DNA from 2 places in the Zobellella sp. An-6 genome. Region 2 is predicted to be linked to the other one. Evidence: predicted binding sites of a transcription regulator. Region 2 holds the regulator's gene; the other holds the start of a gene.
What was found. Region 2 encodes LexA, which represses DNA repair genes until DNA is damaged. Its sites were predicted from a motif close to ANCTGTNTNNNNANACAGNT; they were not measured.

Region 1: the regulator LexA is predicted to act here: its motif matches at 4,613-4,632, upstream of ACT7DK_RS14890 (metal-dependent hydrolase).

Annotation. Positions count from the first base shown of each region.
Region 1 is NZ_CP199259.1:3,184,110-3,190,722, forward strand. It holds gene ACT7DK_RS14865 (YheU family protein) at 1-124, shown strand, start outside; gene ACT7DK_RS14870 (phosphoribulokinase) at 183-1,052, shown strand; gene ACT7DK_RS14875 (OsmC family protein) at 1,165-1,569, opposite strand; gene crp (cAMP-activated global transcriptional regulator CRP) at 1,752-2,390, shown strand; gene ACT7DK_RS14885 (phosphoribosylaminoimidazolesuccinocarboxamide synthase) at 2,458-3,561, opposite strand; gene ACT7DK_RS14890 (metal-dependent hydrolase) at 3,898-4,566, opposite strand; gene hutH (histidine ammonia-lyase) at 4,677-6,209, opposite strand; gene hutU (urocanate hydratase) at 6,213-6,613, opposite strand, start outside.
Region 2 is NZ_CP199259.1:300,898-307,510, reverse strand. It holds gene ctaD (cytochrome c oxidase subunit I) at 1-1,037, opposite strand, end outside; gene coxB (cytochrome c oxidase subunit II) at 1,047-2,168, opposite strand; gene lexA (transcriptional repressor LexA) at 2,766-3,383, opposite strand; gene ubiA (4-hydroxybenzoate octaprenyltransferase) at 3,510-4,382, opposite strand; gene ACT7DK_RS01365 (chorismate--pyruvate lyase family protein) at 4,379-4,918, opposite strand; gene ACT7DK_RS01360 (flagellar basal body-associated FliL family protein) at 5,053-5,454, shown strand; gene glpG (rhomboid family intramembrane serine protease GlpG) at 5,448-6,281, opposite strand; gene glpE (thiosulfate sulfurtransferase GlpE) at 6,278-6,598, opposite strand.

The DNA of each region.
Region 1 (6,613 bases), 2.9 Mb from region 2:
GCTCGATGAAAAAGTTGCCCAGGTAAAACAGCAGCTTAAGCGTGGAGAGGCGATCATCGTCTACAGCGAGCTGCACGACAGCGTCAACATAGTGCCGGCCGCCCGCCTCCATCACAAGCCTTGACCTGGGGCCGGGCCCCTGCGTATAAACATTCACAGTTCATTCAATTTCAGGTTTTTTTATGTCCGCCAAGCACCCCATTATTGCGGTTACCGGCTCCTCGGGTGCCGGCACCTCCACCTCCACCGAGGTGTTCCAGTCCATGTTCGCCCAGCTCGGGGTCAAGGCCGCCATTCTGGAAGGCGACAGCTTCCACCGCTATACCCGGCCGGAGATGGACGTGGCCATTCGTCGCGCCCGGGAGCAAGGCCGGCACATCAGTTATTTCGGTCCTGAAGCCAACGATTTCGAACTGCTGGAGCAGTTTTTCAAGGAATACGGCGATACCGGCACCGGCCAGTTCCGCCGCTACCTGCACACCTTCGACGAAGCCGTGCCCTTCAACCAGATGCCGGGCACCTTCACCCCCTGGCAGAAGCTTGCCGACGACACCAACCTGCTGTTCTACGAGGGGCTGCACGGCGGCGTGGTCACCGAGGATCAGAACGTGGCCCAGCACGTGGACCTGCTGGTGGGCATGGTGCCCATCGTCAACCTGGAATGGATCCAGAAGCTGATCCGCGACACCGCCGAACGCGGCCACTCCCGGGAGGCGGTGACCGACTCCATCGTCCGTTCGATGGAGGATTACATCAACTTCATCACCCCCCAGTTCTCCCGCACCCATATCAACTTCCAGCGGGTGCCGACGGTGGACACCTCCAACCCCTTCAGCGCCAAGATCATTCCCACCCTGGACGAGAGCATGATGGTGATCCGCTTTCGCGGCATCAAGAACGTCGACTTCCCCTACCTGCTGGCGATGATCGACGGCTCCTTCATGTCCCGGCGCAACACCATAGTGGTGCCCGGCGGCAAGATGGGCTTCGCCATGGAACTGATCCTGCGGCCGCTGATCGAACAACTGCTGGAAACCGGCAAGATCCGCTAAACGCAAACAGGCCCGGCGGTGCCGGGCCTGCTGTTTGTTGACAGGGCCCTCTGTTTCACTGGTATGAGTCGGCCAAAGGAAAGGCCCCGACGCCGCCTCCCAGTCGGGGGCCTCAGGCGGCCCGGATCTCGAAGGAAGAGGAGACCTCCACCGCCTTTTCCAGCATCTTCATCACCGAGCAGTACTTCTTCATGGACAGCTCCACCGCCCGGGCCACCTGCTTCTCGGGCAGCGCCTGGCCGGTCACCACGAAATGCAGCCGGATACGGGTAAAGACCCGGGGCGGATTTTCGGCCCTGTCCGCGTCCAGCTCCACCTCGCAACCGGTCACCCGCTGGCGCCCCTTCTCCAGGATGGACACCACGTCGATGGCGCTGCAGCCACCGGCGCCCAGCAGCACCGCCTCCATCGGGCTCGGGCCCTGGCCCGGATTGGTGCCGTCCAGCACTATCCGGTGCCCGGACTCGGACAAACCTTCGAAACACATGCCTTCCAACCAGCGGACATTGGCTTTCATAACTGCTCCCATTGAAAAAAACCGCATCTTATCCTATCGGCCAGATGCCGACGAGCCGGATAAAAGCCCCAAGGCTCTTGATGGCGGGTCACAAGCCTTTTATGCTAGCGGATTATCTACGAAGTAAGGCAAGGCAGCCTGCTGGCCAGGCTTTCAGCCCGAGTCAATCAAGAGGAAAATTCATGGCTATCGGCAAGTCCCAAAGTGACCCTACCCTGGAATGGTTTCTGTCACATTGCCATATTCATAAATATCCGGCCAAAAGCTCACTGATCCATGCGGGAGAGAAGGCCGAAACCCTCTACTACATCGTCAAAGGCTCGGTGGCGGTGCTGATCAAGGACGAGGACGGCAAGGAGATGATCCTGTCCTACCTGAACCAGGGCGACTTCATGGGGGAACTGGGTCTGTTCGAGGAAACCGAAAACCCGGTGCGCACCGCCTGGGTTCGAGCCAAGACCCCTTGCGAAGTGGCCGAGATCTCCTACAAGAAGTTCCGCCAGCTGATCCAGGTGAATCCGGAAATCCTGGTGCGGCTGTCGGGCCAGATGGCCAAGCGGCTGCAGAGCACCAGCCAGAAGGTGGGCGACCTGGCCTTCCTCGACGTGACCGGCCGCATCGCCGAAACCCTGCTCAACCTGGCCCGCCAGCCTGACGCCATGACCCACCCGGACGGCATGCAGATCAAGATCACCCGCCAGGAAATCGGCCAGATCGTGGGCTGCTCCCGGGAGACCGTGGGCCGTATCCTGAAGATGCTGGAAGAGCAGAACCTCATCTCCGCCCACGGCAAGACCATAGTGGTGTTTGGCACCCGCTGAGCCAGCGTTTGCCGCCAACCACAAAAAACCCGGGATGTCCCGGGTTTTTTTTCGTTCAGGCTGGAGCTCAGTCGATCAGATCGTACTGGTCGCGCAGTATGGCGATGATATCCGCCTTGGGATGGTCGGAAAGTTGAAGCTTCTGGCCGGTGATCTTCTCGGCGATGCCCACATAGGTGCGGGACACATCCATCAGCACCTCGGCCGGTAGGGCGTTGTCCCGTGCCAGGGCCTCGCGCTCGGGCATGCGGTCCTTGTTGAGCAGGATGTCCGGGTCCGGAAAGTGGTTGAGCAGCACCTGGCGGAAGTCCTCCTTGGAGTTTTCCACGATGCGCCCTTCCCGCCAGGCGGGGCCGTCCCAGATGCGGGACGAGTCGGGGGTACCCACCTCGTCCATGTAGATCAGCTTCTCGTTGCCCGCCGCGTCGGTGACATAGCCGAACTCGAACTTGGTATCCACGAAGATCTGGTCGAGCTTGGCCAGCTCCTGGCTGATCACCTCGAAGCCTTCCTTCAGCAGCCGCTCGTACAGGCCGATATCGTCCTTGCTCCTGAAGTTGAAGGCGGCGAAGTCGTCTTCGATATTCCGGCGGGTGATGTTGACGTCGTCCGCCTCCGGCACCCCGGGAATGCCCCTGAGGATGCCCTTGGTAGAGGGCGTCATCAGCAGCTCGGGCAGCTTCTGATCCTTTTGCAGGCCATCCGGCAGGCGGATGCCGCAGAATTCCCGCTCGCCCTTGGCGTAGCTGCGCCACATGGAGCCGGTGATGTACTGGCGGCAGATGGCTTCTATCTTCACCGGGGTAGCCTTCTGTACTATCCACACGAAGGGATGGGGGATGTCGAGGATATGGCTGTCGGCCAGGCCCCGCTCCTTGAACAGCCGGAACCAGTGGTTGGAGATGGCATTGAGCGCCGCGCCCTTGCCGGGTACCCCGTTGAGACCGCCCTCCCCGTGCCAGATGCAGTCGAAGGCGGAGATACGATCGCTGATCACCATGATGGCCAGGGGCGCGTCGGGCGCCACGTCATAGCCCTTTTCCTCGATCAGGCGGCGGCTGTCCTCTTCGGTCAGCCAGTAGACGGAGCGTACCTTGCCGCTGTGCACCGGCTGGCGGGTACGGATGGGAAGGTCGTTGTTAACGGCCAATACCTTGTCTGCAAGACTCATCGGTGTGTCCTGTGTGTGGAATGTTGAACCTGTACTGGAAGTCGGCCCCTGGGATTATTGTGTTTCTACTTGAGTCACCGCTTCTTCATGATGCTCCATTGACCGGGTACCGCACACAGACACGCCGTGAGGATATGACACTCGCGGTTTCAGCCTGCTGCGAACATTCACTGGATGTTCGGTCAGGCTGAAACCACTCGTCACGGCGAGAAAACTCGCCCCCTGAGGGCTCAGCCGCGCCATCCCGGCGCGGAGGGTCTGCTTAGCGGTACCCGGCCACTGTCCCTGTTCGAGACAAGGATTAAGAAAACGGCAGGGCCTGCCAGCGGCGTTATATTACCAGAACTGGGAAAGCGGCAATAGCCGCGCCAGCAGGCCGGGCGAGGCGGGCGCCAGCCACCAGCCGCCCGCCAGCAGGGCGAGCAGCAACAGGTTGGCCAGGGGCGCGCGCCACTCGACCAGTTTCAGGGCGGTGCCGAAGGACTTCTTGATGCGCCGCCCTTCCAGGTCGATGCTGTACAGCTCGTCCAGCAGCAGGTGGATAAAGGCGCCGACAAAGACGAAGGCGCCGGTCTCCCAGGCGAGCGCGGCCGTCAGCCCGAACAGCCGGTGACCGATCACCACCACGGCCAGGGCGAACACCCCGTTGGCCAGCAGCGAATGCAGACTGCCCCTGTGCACCGTGAAACGGGCGAAGACCCAGCACAGGGGATAGCGGACAACGCCGTAGGCGGCGGCACCCAGCACCAGGGTATCGGTGAGCGCCAGACGCTCCCGGCCGTAGAGCAAGGCCAGCAGGGCCGCCAGCACGCCGAACAGCCGGAACAGGATGCGCAGGGAGCGGGAGCTGTCGGCATCGATATCCGGCAGTATGCCGCCCAGGGTACCGGCCAGCCACAGCAGTACCCCCTCGGCCAGGGTCAGTTGCTGGGCCCACACCATGGCGCCGGCCAGCAGGCCGCTGGCCACGGTGGCCACCTGGATATGGGTTCTGAAATCCGCCATCGACCGCCCTCCCCGGCTGACAAGGTGCGCGAGTCTAGCACGAAGGTGCTGGATAAAAAAACAGGGCTGCCGAAGCAGCCCCGTAAAATCCCCCGCAAGCGGAGTCGTGCTCAGTGACTGGGCAGCAGGTCCGGCAGGATCAGGCGGCTCAGGGTGCCCGCCTTGAGCAGGGCGTCGGCCTGCTCGATGTCGGGGGCGAAGAAGCGGTCCTTGTCGTAGTAGCTCACCTTCTCCCGCAGGGTCTGGCGGGCCAGCTCCAGTGGGGCCGTGGTCTTGAGGCCGCCGCGGAAATCCAGGCCCTGGCAGGCCGCCAGCCATTCGATGGCCAGCACGCCCCGGCTGTTTTCCACCATGTCCCACAGCCGGCGACCGCCGTTGGGGGCCATGGAAACGTGGTCTTCCTGGTTGGCGGAGGTGGGCAGCGAGTCCACCGAGTGCGGGTGGGCCAGCGCCTTGTTGTCGGACGCCAGGGCCGCGGCGGTGACCTGGGCGATCATGAAGCCGGAGTTGACGCCGCCGTTTTCCACCAGGAAGGGCGGCAGGCCCGACATGTGGGTGTCCATCATCAGCGATACCCGCCGCTCGCTCAGGGAGCCGATCTCGGCAATCGCCAGGGCGATGTTGTCCGCCGCCATGGCCACCGGCTCGGCGTGGAAGTTGCCGCCGGAGATGACATCGTTGTCCTCGGCGAACACCAGGGGGTTGTCGGACACCGCGTTGCCCTCGATCAGCAGCACCTCGGCGGCCTGGCGCAGCTGGGTCAGGCAGGCGCCCATCACCTGGGGCTGGCAGCGCAGGGAGTAGGGATCCTGCACCTTGGCACAGTTGACATGGGTCTTGCTGATGTCACTCTGCTCGCCCAGCACATGGCGGTAGGCGGCGGCGGCGTCGATCTGGCCGGCCTGGCCGCGCACCTCGTGGATGCGGGCATCGAAGGGCCGACGGGAGCTCAGGGTGGCTTCCACCGTCAGGCCGCCCACCACCACGGCGCTGGCGAACAGGTCTTCCGCCTCGAACAGGCCGCGCAGGGCGAAGGCGGTGGACACCTGGGTACCGTTCAGCAGCGCCAGGCCTTCCTTGGGCGCCAGGCCCATCGGCTTCAGGCCGGCGATCTCCAGCGCCTGGCCGGCGCTGATGATCTCGCCCTGGTAGCGGGCCTGGCCCTCGCCCAGCAACACGCAGCTCATGTGCGCCAGGGGCGCCAGGTCGCCGGAGGCGCCGACGGAGCCCTTGCCGGGGATGCAGGGGTAGACGCCGTGGTTGACCAGCGCCATCAGCGCCTCCAGCACCTGCAGGCGGATGCCGGAGTAGCCACGGGCCAGGCTGTTGATCTTGAGCACCATGATCAGTCGCACCAGCTCGTCGCTGACCAGCGCCCCCAGGCCGGTGGCGTGGGACAGCACCAGGGAGCGCTGCAGGGTTTCCAGGTCTTCCGGTTTGATGCGGGTATTGGCCAGCAGGCCGAACCCGGTGTTGATGCCGTACACGGTGCGGTCTTCCGCCACCATGCGGTTGACGCAGTCGACCGAGGCCTGGATGGTGCCGTGCACCGCAGGATCCAGCGCCAGCTTCACGGGCTGTTCATAGGCCTGGCGCATCTGCGCCAGGGTCATTTTTCCGGGATGGATAGTCAGAGTGCTCATAAATTAGTCCTTGTTCACCATGGGCAGGTCCAGGTCGTTCTCACGGGCGCAGTTGATGGCGATATCATAACCCGCGTCGGCGTGGCGCATCACGCCGGTGCCCGGGTCGTTACGCAGCACCCGGCCCAGGCGTGCGGCGGCGGCGTCGGTACCGTCGGCCACGATCACCACGCCCGAGTGCTGGCTGAACCCCATGCCGACCCCGCCGCCGTGGTGCAGGGACACCCAGGTGGCGCCACCGGCGGTGTTGAGCAGGGCGTTCAGCAGCGGCCAGTCACTGACGGCATCGGAGCCGTCCATCATCGCCTCGGTTTCCCGGTTGGGGCTGGCGACGGAGCCGGAGTCCAGGTGGTCACGGCCGATCACGATGGGCGCCTTGAGTTCGCCGTTCTTGACCATCTCGT
Region 2 (6,613 bases):
CAGTTGAACACCTTGACCCCGGTGGGCACCGAGATCAGCATGGTGCAGTACATGAAGAACAGCTCCGCCGCCACCGGCATGCCCACGGTAAACATATGGTGCGCCCACACCAGGAAGCTCAGCCCGGCGATGGAGGCGGTGGCATACACCATGGAGGCATAACCGAACAGCCGCTTGCGACTGAAGGTGGGCACGATGGCCGAAATGATGCCGAAACTCGGCAAGATCATGATGTACACCTCGGGGTGGCCGAAGAACCAGAAGATATGCTGGAACAGCACGGGGTCGCCGCCGCCGGCCGCCTCGAAGAAGCTGGTGCCGAAATACTTGTCGGTGAGCACCATGGTCACCGCCCCCGCCAGCACCGGCATCACCGCGATCAGCAGGAAGGCGGTGATCAGCCAGGTCCAGCAGAACAGGGGCAGTTTCATCCAGGTCATGCCTGGCGCTCTCAGGTTCCAGATGGTAACGATGACGTTGATCGCCCCCATGATCGAGCTGATGCCCATGATATGGATGGCGAACACGAACAGAGCGGTGCTGTCCGGGGCATAGGTGGTGGACAGGGGGGCGTAGAAGGTCCAGCCGAAGTTGGGGCCGCCGCCGGGCATGAACAACGAGCTCAGCATCAGCAGGAAGGCGAAGGGCAGGATCCAGAAGCTCCAGTTGTTCATGCGCGGCAGCGCCATGTCGGGAGCGCCTATCATCATCGGGATCATCCAGTTGGCCAGGCCGACAAAGGCGGGCATGACGGCACCGAACACCATGATGAGGCCGTGCATGGTGGTCATCTGGTTGAAGAAATTGGGATCCACCAGCTGCAGGCCGGGCTGGAACAGCTCGGCGCGGATGACCATGGCCATGCTGCCGCCCAGCAGGAACATGGCCAGGCTGAACAGCAGGTAGAGGCTGCCGATGTCCTTGTGGTTGGTGGTCAACAGCCAGCGCATGATGCCCCTGGCCGGGCCCTGGTGGTGATGGTCATCCGCCACGTCCAGCTGGTCGTCCGCGGTTTGTGTCCGGTCTAACTGCGTCATCCCTGCCCCCTATTGTCCCTGCCTGGCTTGATGGATGTCCTTGGGCTGCACCAGATCACCGGTGTCGTTGCCCCAGGCGTTGCGCTCGTAAGTGATCACGGCGGCCAGCTCCTTCAGCGCCAGCTGCCGGTCGAAGCTCTGCATGGCGGTGCCCTCCTTGCCGTAGAGCACGATATCGATATGGGACGCCCTGTCGTTCAGCACCATGTTGCTGCCCCTGAGCGCGGGGAAGGCGCCGGGTATACCCTCGCCATTGGCCTGGTGGCAGGCGGCGCAGCTGCGCTGATACACCTGCTCGCCCAGGGTCATCATCTCTTCCATGGTCATTTCCATCGCCAGCAATTCCTGCTCGGCGGCCCGGGCCTCGGCCTGCTCCGCCTTCACCCGGGCCAGCCAGCCGTCGAACTCGCCGGGCGGGCGGACATCCACCACTATCGGCATAAAGGCGTGATCCTTGCCGCACAGCTCGGCGCACTGGCCGCGGTAGAGACCGGGCTGGTTGATGCGGGTCCAGGCCTCGTTGATAAAGCCGGGAATGGCGTCCTTCTTGACCGCGAAGGCCGGCACCCACCAGGAATGGATGACGTCATCGGCGGTGATCAGGAAGCGCACCTTGCGATCCGTGGGCAACACCAGGGGCCGGTCCACTTCCAGCAGGTAGTTGTCGCGCTTACGCAGGCTGCCGTCGATTTCCTGGGGCAGGGTGGCGAGCAGGCTGAAGAATTCGACGTCCTCATCGAAGTAGCGGTAGTGCCATTTCCACTGGGAGGCGGTGATCTGCACCGTCAGATCCGACTGGCTGGCGTCCTCCATGGCGATCAGGGTACGGGTGGCGGGAATGGCCATGGCCACCAGGATCAGGAAGGGGATGATGGTCCAGAGGATTTCCACCTTGGTGCTTTCATGGAACTGGGCGGCCTTGGCCCCCTTGGACTTGCGGTGATGGAGCAGGGCCCAGAACATGGCCCCGAACACCACCAGGCCGATCAGCGCGCAGATGATGAGTATGGTCATGTGCAGGCCATACACCTTCTGGCTGATATCGGTGACCCCCTGGGTCATATTGAGACGGCTTTGCGCCCACACGGGCAGCGGTGCCACTAGCGACAGCAGCAGAAAAATCGGCTTCACACGCACCCCCAAAAGTCTTAGTCCTTTATTTTGGCGCACTCGAAAGAGAGTCAGTGCTTACCGAACCACCGCGTCCATCGGTCCGGCACACACTAAGTAAAGCATTGATTATGAAAAAGTAAAAAAATGAAAAAGAAGCGGGAAGCGGGAAGCGGGAAGCGGGAAGCGGGAAGCGGGAAGCGGGAAGCGGGAAGCGGGAAGCGGGAAGCGGGAAGCGGGAAGCGGGAAGCGGGAAGCGGGAAGCGGGAAGCGGGAAGCGGGAAGCGGGAAGCGCATCTTAGGCCCCCATCCCCAGGGAAGCAAGTGGCTTAAAACCTGTTTATGATTTTTGTTAGGCGGCCTGTGGCCACCCAGCGAAGAGGCAATAGGCGCCGCTGAGCTTTGGGGGACAAAGGCTGCGGCTGCACCGACCCACCGCGCCAGGGAAGGCGCGGTGGAGCCCCCATGGGGCGAGCTTGTCCGCCGTGACGAGCCATTTCGGCCTGACCGAACATCCAGTGAATGTTCGCAGCAGGTCGAAGTGATGAGTATCGGATCCCACGGCGTGTCGGCGGAGTAGTGCCCGTTGGCCTAGAACAAAAGATTGCCAACAGGTTCTTAAAAATCGCTGTTGCGGATCACGCCCACCGCCAGGCCTTCGATGATCAGCTCCTGGCTCCGCAGGTCAACCTCGATGGGCGACAGCTCCTCGTTCTCCGGCAGCAGGCTGACCCTGCTGCCCTGACGCCGGAAGCGCTTGACCGTGACCTCGTCGTCGAGCCGGGCCACCACCACCTGGCCGTTGCGCACCTCACCGGTCTTGTGCACCGCCAGCAGGTCGCCGTCCATGATGCCGATGTCCTTCATACTCATTCCCTTGACCCGTAGCAGGAAATCTGCCGGCGGATGGAACAGGGCCGGATCCAACCGGTAATGGCTCTCTATATGCTGCTGTGCCAGGATGGGCTCACCGGCGGCTACCCGCCCGATCAGCGGCAGACCCGGCTCTTCTCCCGCTTCCTCCTCTTGCGCCAGGCGGATCCCCCGGGAGGTGCCGGGCATCATCTCGATCACCCCCTTCTTGGCCAGGGCCTTCAAATGTTCCTCGGCGGCATTGGCGGACTTGAAGCCCAGGGACTGGGCGATCTCGGCACGGGTGGGCGGCATACCGGTCTGCTGGATATGCTCCTTGATGATCTCCAGCACCTGGGACTGGCGAGGGGTTAGCGCTTTCATAGGAAACCTGTTTTTTTATACAGCTAACTGTCAGTATATCCAGTAAATCCCGCAGGGCAAGCACAATAAACCACGGTGTCGCTCCTCCCGGCCGGCCTTTCCTTGTAGCCAAGGGCGGCGATAGGGTTACCACTGCGCCAAGGCCAGGCCGGCAAACACCGCCATGCCCGCATGGTTATTGTTGAGGAAAGCCTGGAAGCAGGCCGCCCGCTCCCGGTCCCGGATCAGTCGCTGCTGGTACACGAACAACGCGGCGGCGGCCAACAGCCCCCAGTAGAAAGACGCAGCCAGGGCGAACACCTGACCGGCCGCCACCAGCAGCAGCAGGGTGGCCAGTTGCAGCAGGCCGACGATCAGCTTGTCACGCCGGCCGAACAGGATGGCGGTGGACTTGACCCCAATCCTGAGATCGTCATCCCTGTCCACCATGGCGTACATGGTGTCGTAGGCTACCGTCCAACACAGGTTGGCGGCAAACAACAACCAGAGCCCGGCCGGCAGGCTGTCTGCCTGGGCGGAGAAGGCCATGGGAATGGCCCAGGAGAAGGCGATACCCAGAAACAGCTGGGGCAGATGGGTAAACCGCTTCATAAAGGGATAGAGCGCGGCCCAGAACAGGCCGGCAAAGGCCAGGCCGATGGTGAGGGCGTTGGTGGTCAGCACCAGCACAAAGGAAAGGCCCACCAGCAGGGCGAAAAAGCCCAGCGCCTGGCGTTCGGTCAGCTCGCCGGCGGGCAACGGCCGGGCCTGGGTGCGCTTGACGTGGCCGTCGATATGGCGGTCCGCATAGTCGTTAATCACGCAGCCGGCGGAGCGCATGAAAAACACCCCGGCGACGAACACCAGCAGCACCCAGGGGGAAGGCAGGCCGTCGGCAGCGATCCACAGGGCCCAGAGGGTGGGCCAGAGCAGCAGCAGGCTGCCGATGGGCTTGTCCATGCGGGCCAGCGCCATGTAGGCACGCCAGCGCGGGCGGGAAGGCGAAGTCAGGGTGGTCATGTTACAGGCTCCTGATAGGCGGGCACGGCGGGAAGGAACAGCTCGGTCACCAGCACCCGGGCTCGCCCGGTGGCCAGCACGGACCGCCGGCCCCAGAGGGTGCCAGTCGCCCCTGCCCGCGCCACCAGCCGTTCATAGTCGACGGGCGCCAGTTCGGTGAACTCGAAGGAGGAACGCTGCAGGTCCGGGGCATCGAACAACAGCTCCCCCAGGGCACGCCGTCCCAGGCCGGTCAGCTCCGGCATGGCGGCCCGGGTGGCCGGGGAATAGAGGGAACTGGCATAGACCCAAGGCCGGCCGTCGCAATACAACAAGACTTCCCGGCAATAGGCCAGTTCGGTGTCCAGCAGGGCCATCTGTTCCGGGCTCAGGGGTAACAGGACATCGCTGGCCAGCACCTCCACCCGGAAGTCACGACTGTGCCGGCGCAAACGCTCGGTCAGGGAACCGGGATCCCGCAGCCAATCGCACAGGGTGGGCCGCCGCTGCGGCAGCGCCGCCGTCCAGTGCCAGAGATGATCGACAGAGGGCGTCACGGCTGATTCCTGAAATAACGGATACACATATAAAAAGACACGACTCAGTTGCTTTAAAAATCACGTATTTACTTGACCGGCCCGGTATTTGTTTAAACAATGCGCTCCAGAAACCAAGGCTGGAGACATTGTTTATGCTACGCATCGCTGCGCTGTGCATCTTGCTGGCGGCGACGGGCCGCGCCCAGGCACAGGAAGCACCCCCGACTTCCGAAGGGCCCCTATACTACACCATGACGCCGGACATTATTACCAACTACCAGAACTCCGGCCAGACCCTGGGCTATATCCGCGTGTCCATCGAGCTGATGCTGGAGCAGGCCGACCAGATGCCGCTGGTGGAGCAGCATATGCCGCTGCTGCGGGACGCCGTCAACAACCTGCTGGCAGAAAAGAACCAGCAGGAGATCCGCTCCCTGGCCGCCCGCACCGAATTGGCCAGCGAAGGCCTGCGCCGACTGAACGACCTGCTGCTGAAGGAAACCGGCCAGGCACCCATCCGCCGCCTGCTGTTCACCAACTTCCTCTATCAGTAACGCCGGGAGCTGTTGTCTAGCCGGGCCTGCGCCAGGCCGATCAGGCCGCCGCCAAGGTGGGCCAGATTGGCCACCGGTCCCAGCACGCCGGCAAAGCCCAGCACCAGCCACACCACCATGAACACCGCCATGCCATCCGGCAGGCCGATGCCCCGCAGCGGGTTGAGCCGCCCGCTGAGCCAGACATAGGCCAACAGGGCGTAGACCACCCCGGACAGGCCGCCGAAGCGGGGGCCGCTGGCCCAGTATTGCATCAGGTTGGGCAACACCGCCGCCACCAGCAAGAGGGACAACAGTTTGCCGTGTCCCAGGCGCCGTTCCACCATGCCCCCCAGATACCACCACCAGAACAGGTTGAACACCAGGTGCATCAGGGAGAAATGCAGCAGCGCCGGGGTGAAGGCGCGCCAGAACTCCAGCCCCAGCAGTTGTTCCCAGCGGGGCGGAAAGGACAGCAAGCCGAACATCGGCAGTCCCAGCCAGCTCAGGCCGTAGACCAGCAGGCAGGCCAGCAGCACCAGCAGGTTCACCGGTCCGGTCTGGCGCAGCAGATCGCTCAGCCAACCCGCCGCCTGGCGATCATGGCTAAAGCGGACATGGGTGTCGCCCTGACGCCAGGAGGCGTCCTGGTAACGAGGATGCAGGGGCTCGGCCAGAAAGCGTTTCACCTCCTGCAGCGCCTCCTGGTAGCGGGACTCGTTGACCAGCCAGATGCTGACGTTGTTGTCGTCGTCCAGGGTCAGTTCGCATTTGAGCCCGATATCGGCCAAATAATCCACAAAGGCCTGGGCCCGGCGCGGATCATCGAGCACCAGCAGCAGCTTCATCCGGCCCCGACCACCGCCTGGGTGCGGCGCCAGGCCTCGAAGCCGCCATCCAGGCTATAGACTTCCTCGAAGCCCTGGTGGATCAGGTATTGGGCCGCGCCCTGGCTGCTGATGCCGTGGTAGCACATCACGATGACCGGAGTGTCGAAGTCCACCTCGTTGGTGAACCGCACCAGGCTGTCGTTGGTCAGGTGGAAGGCCCCTTCGGCGTGCGCCAGGGCAAAAGACTGGGGATCGCGGATATCGACCAGCCGGGCGCGACCCTCGGCCAGCAGGGTGTGCGCTTCCGCCACCGAAATATGGGCAAACTGCTCCATCACTCACTCCTCGCA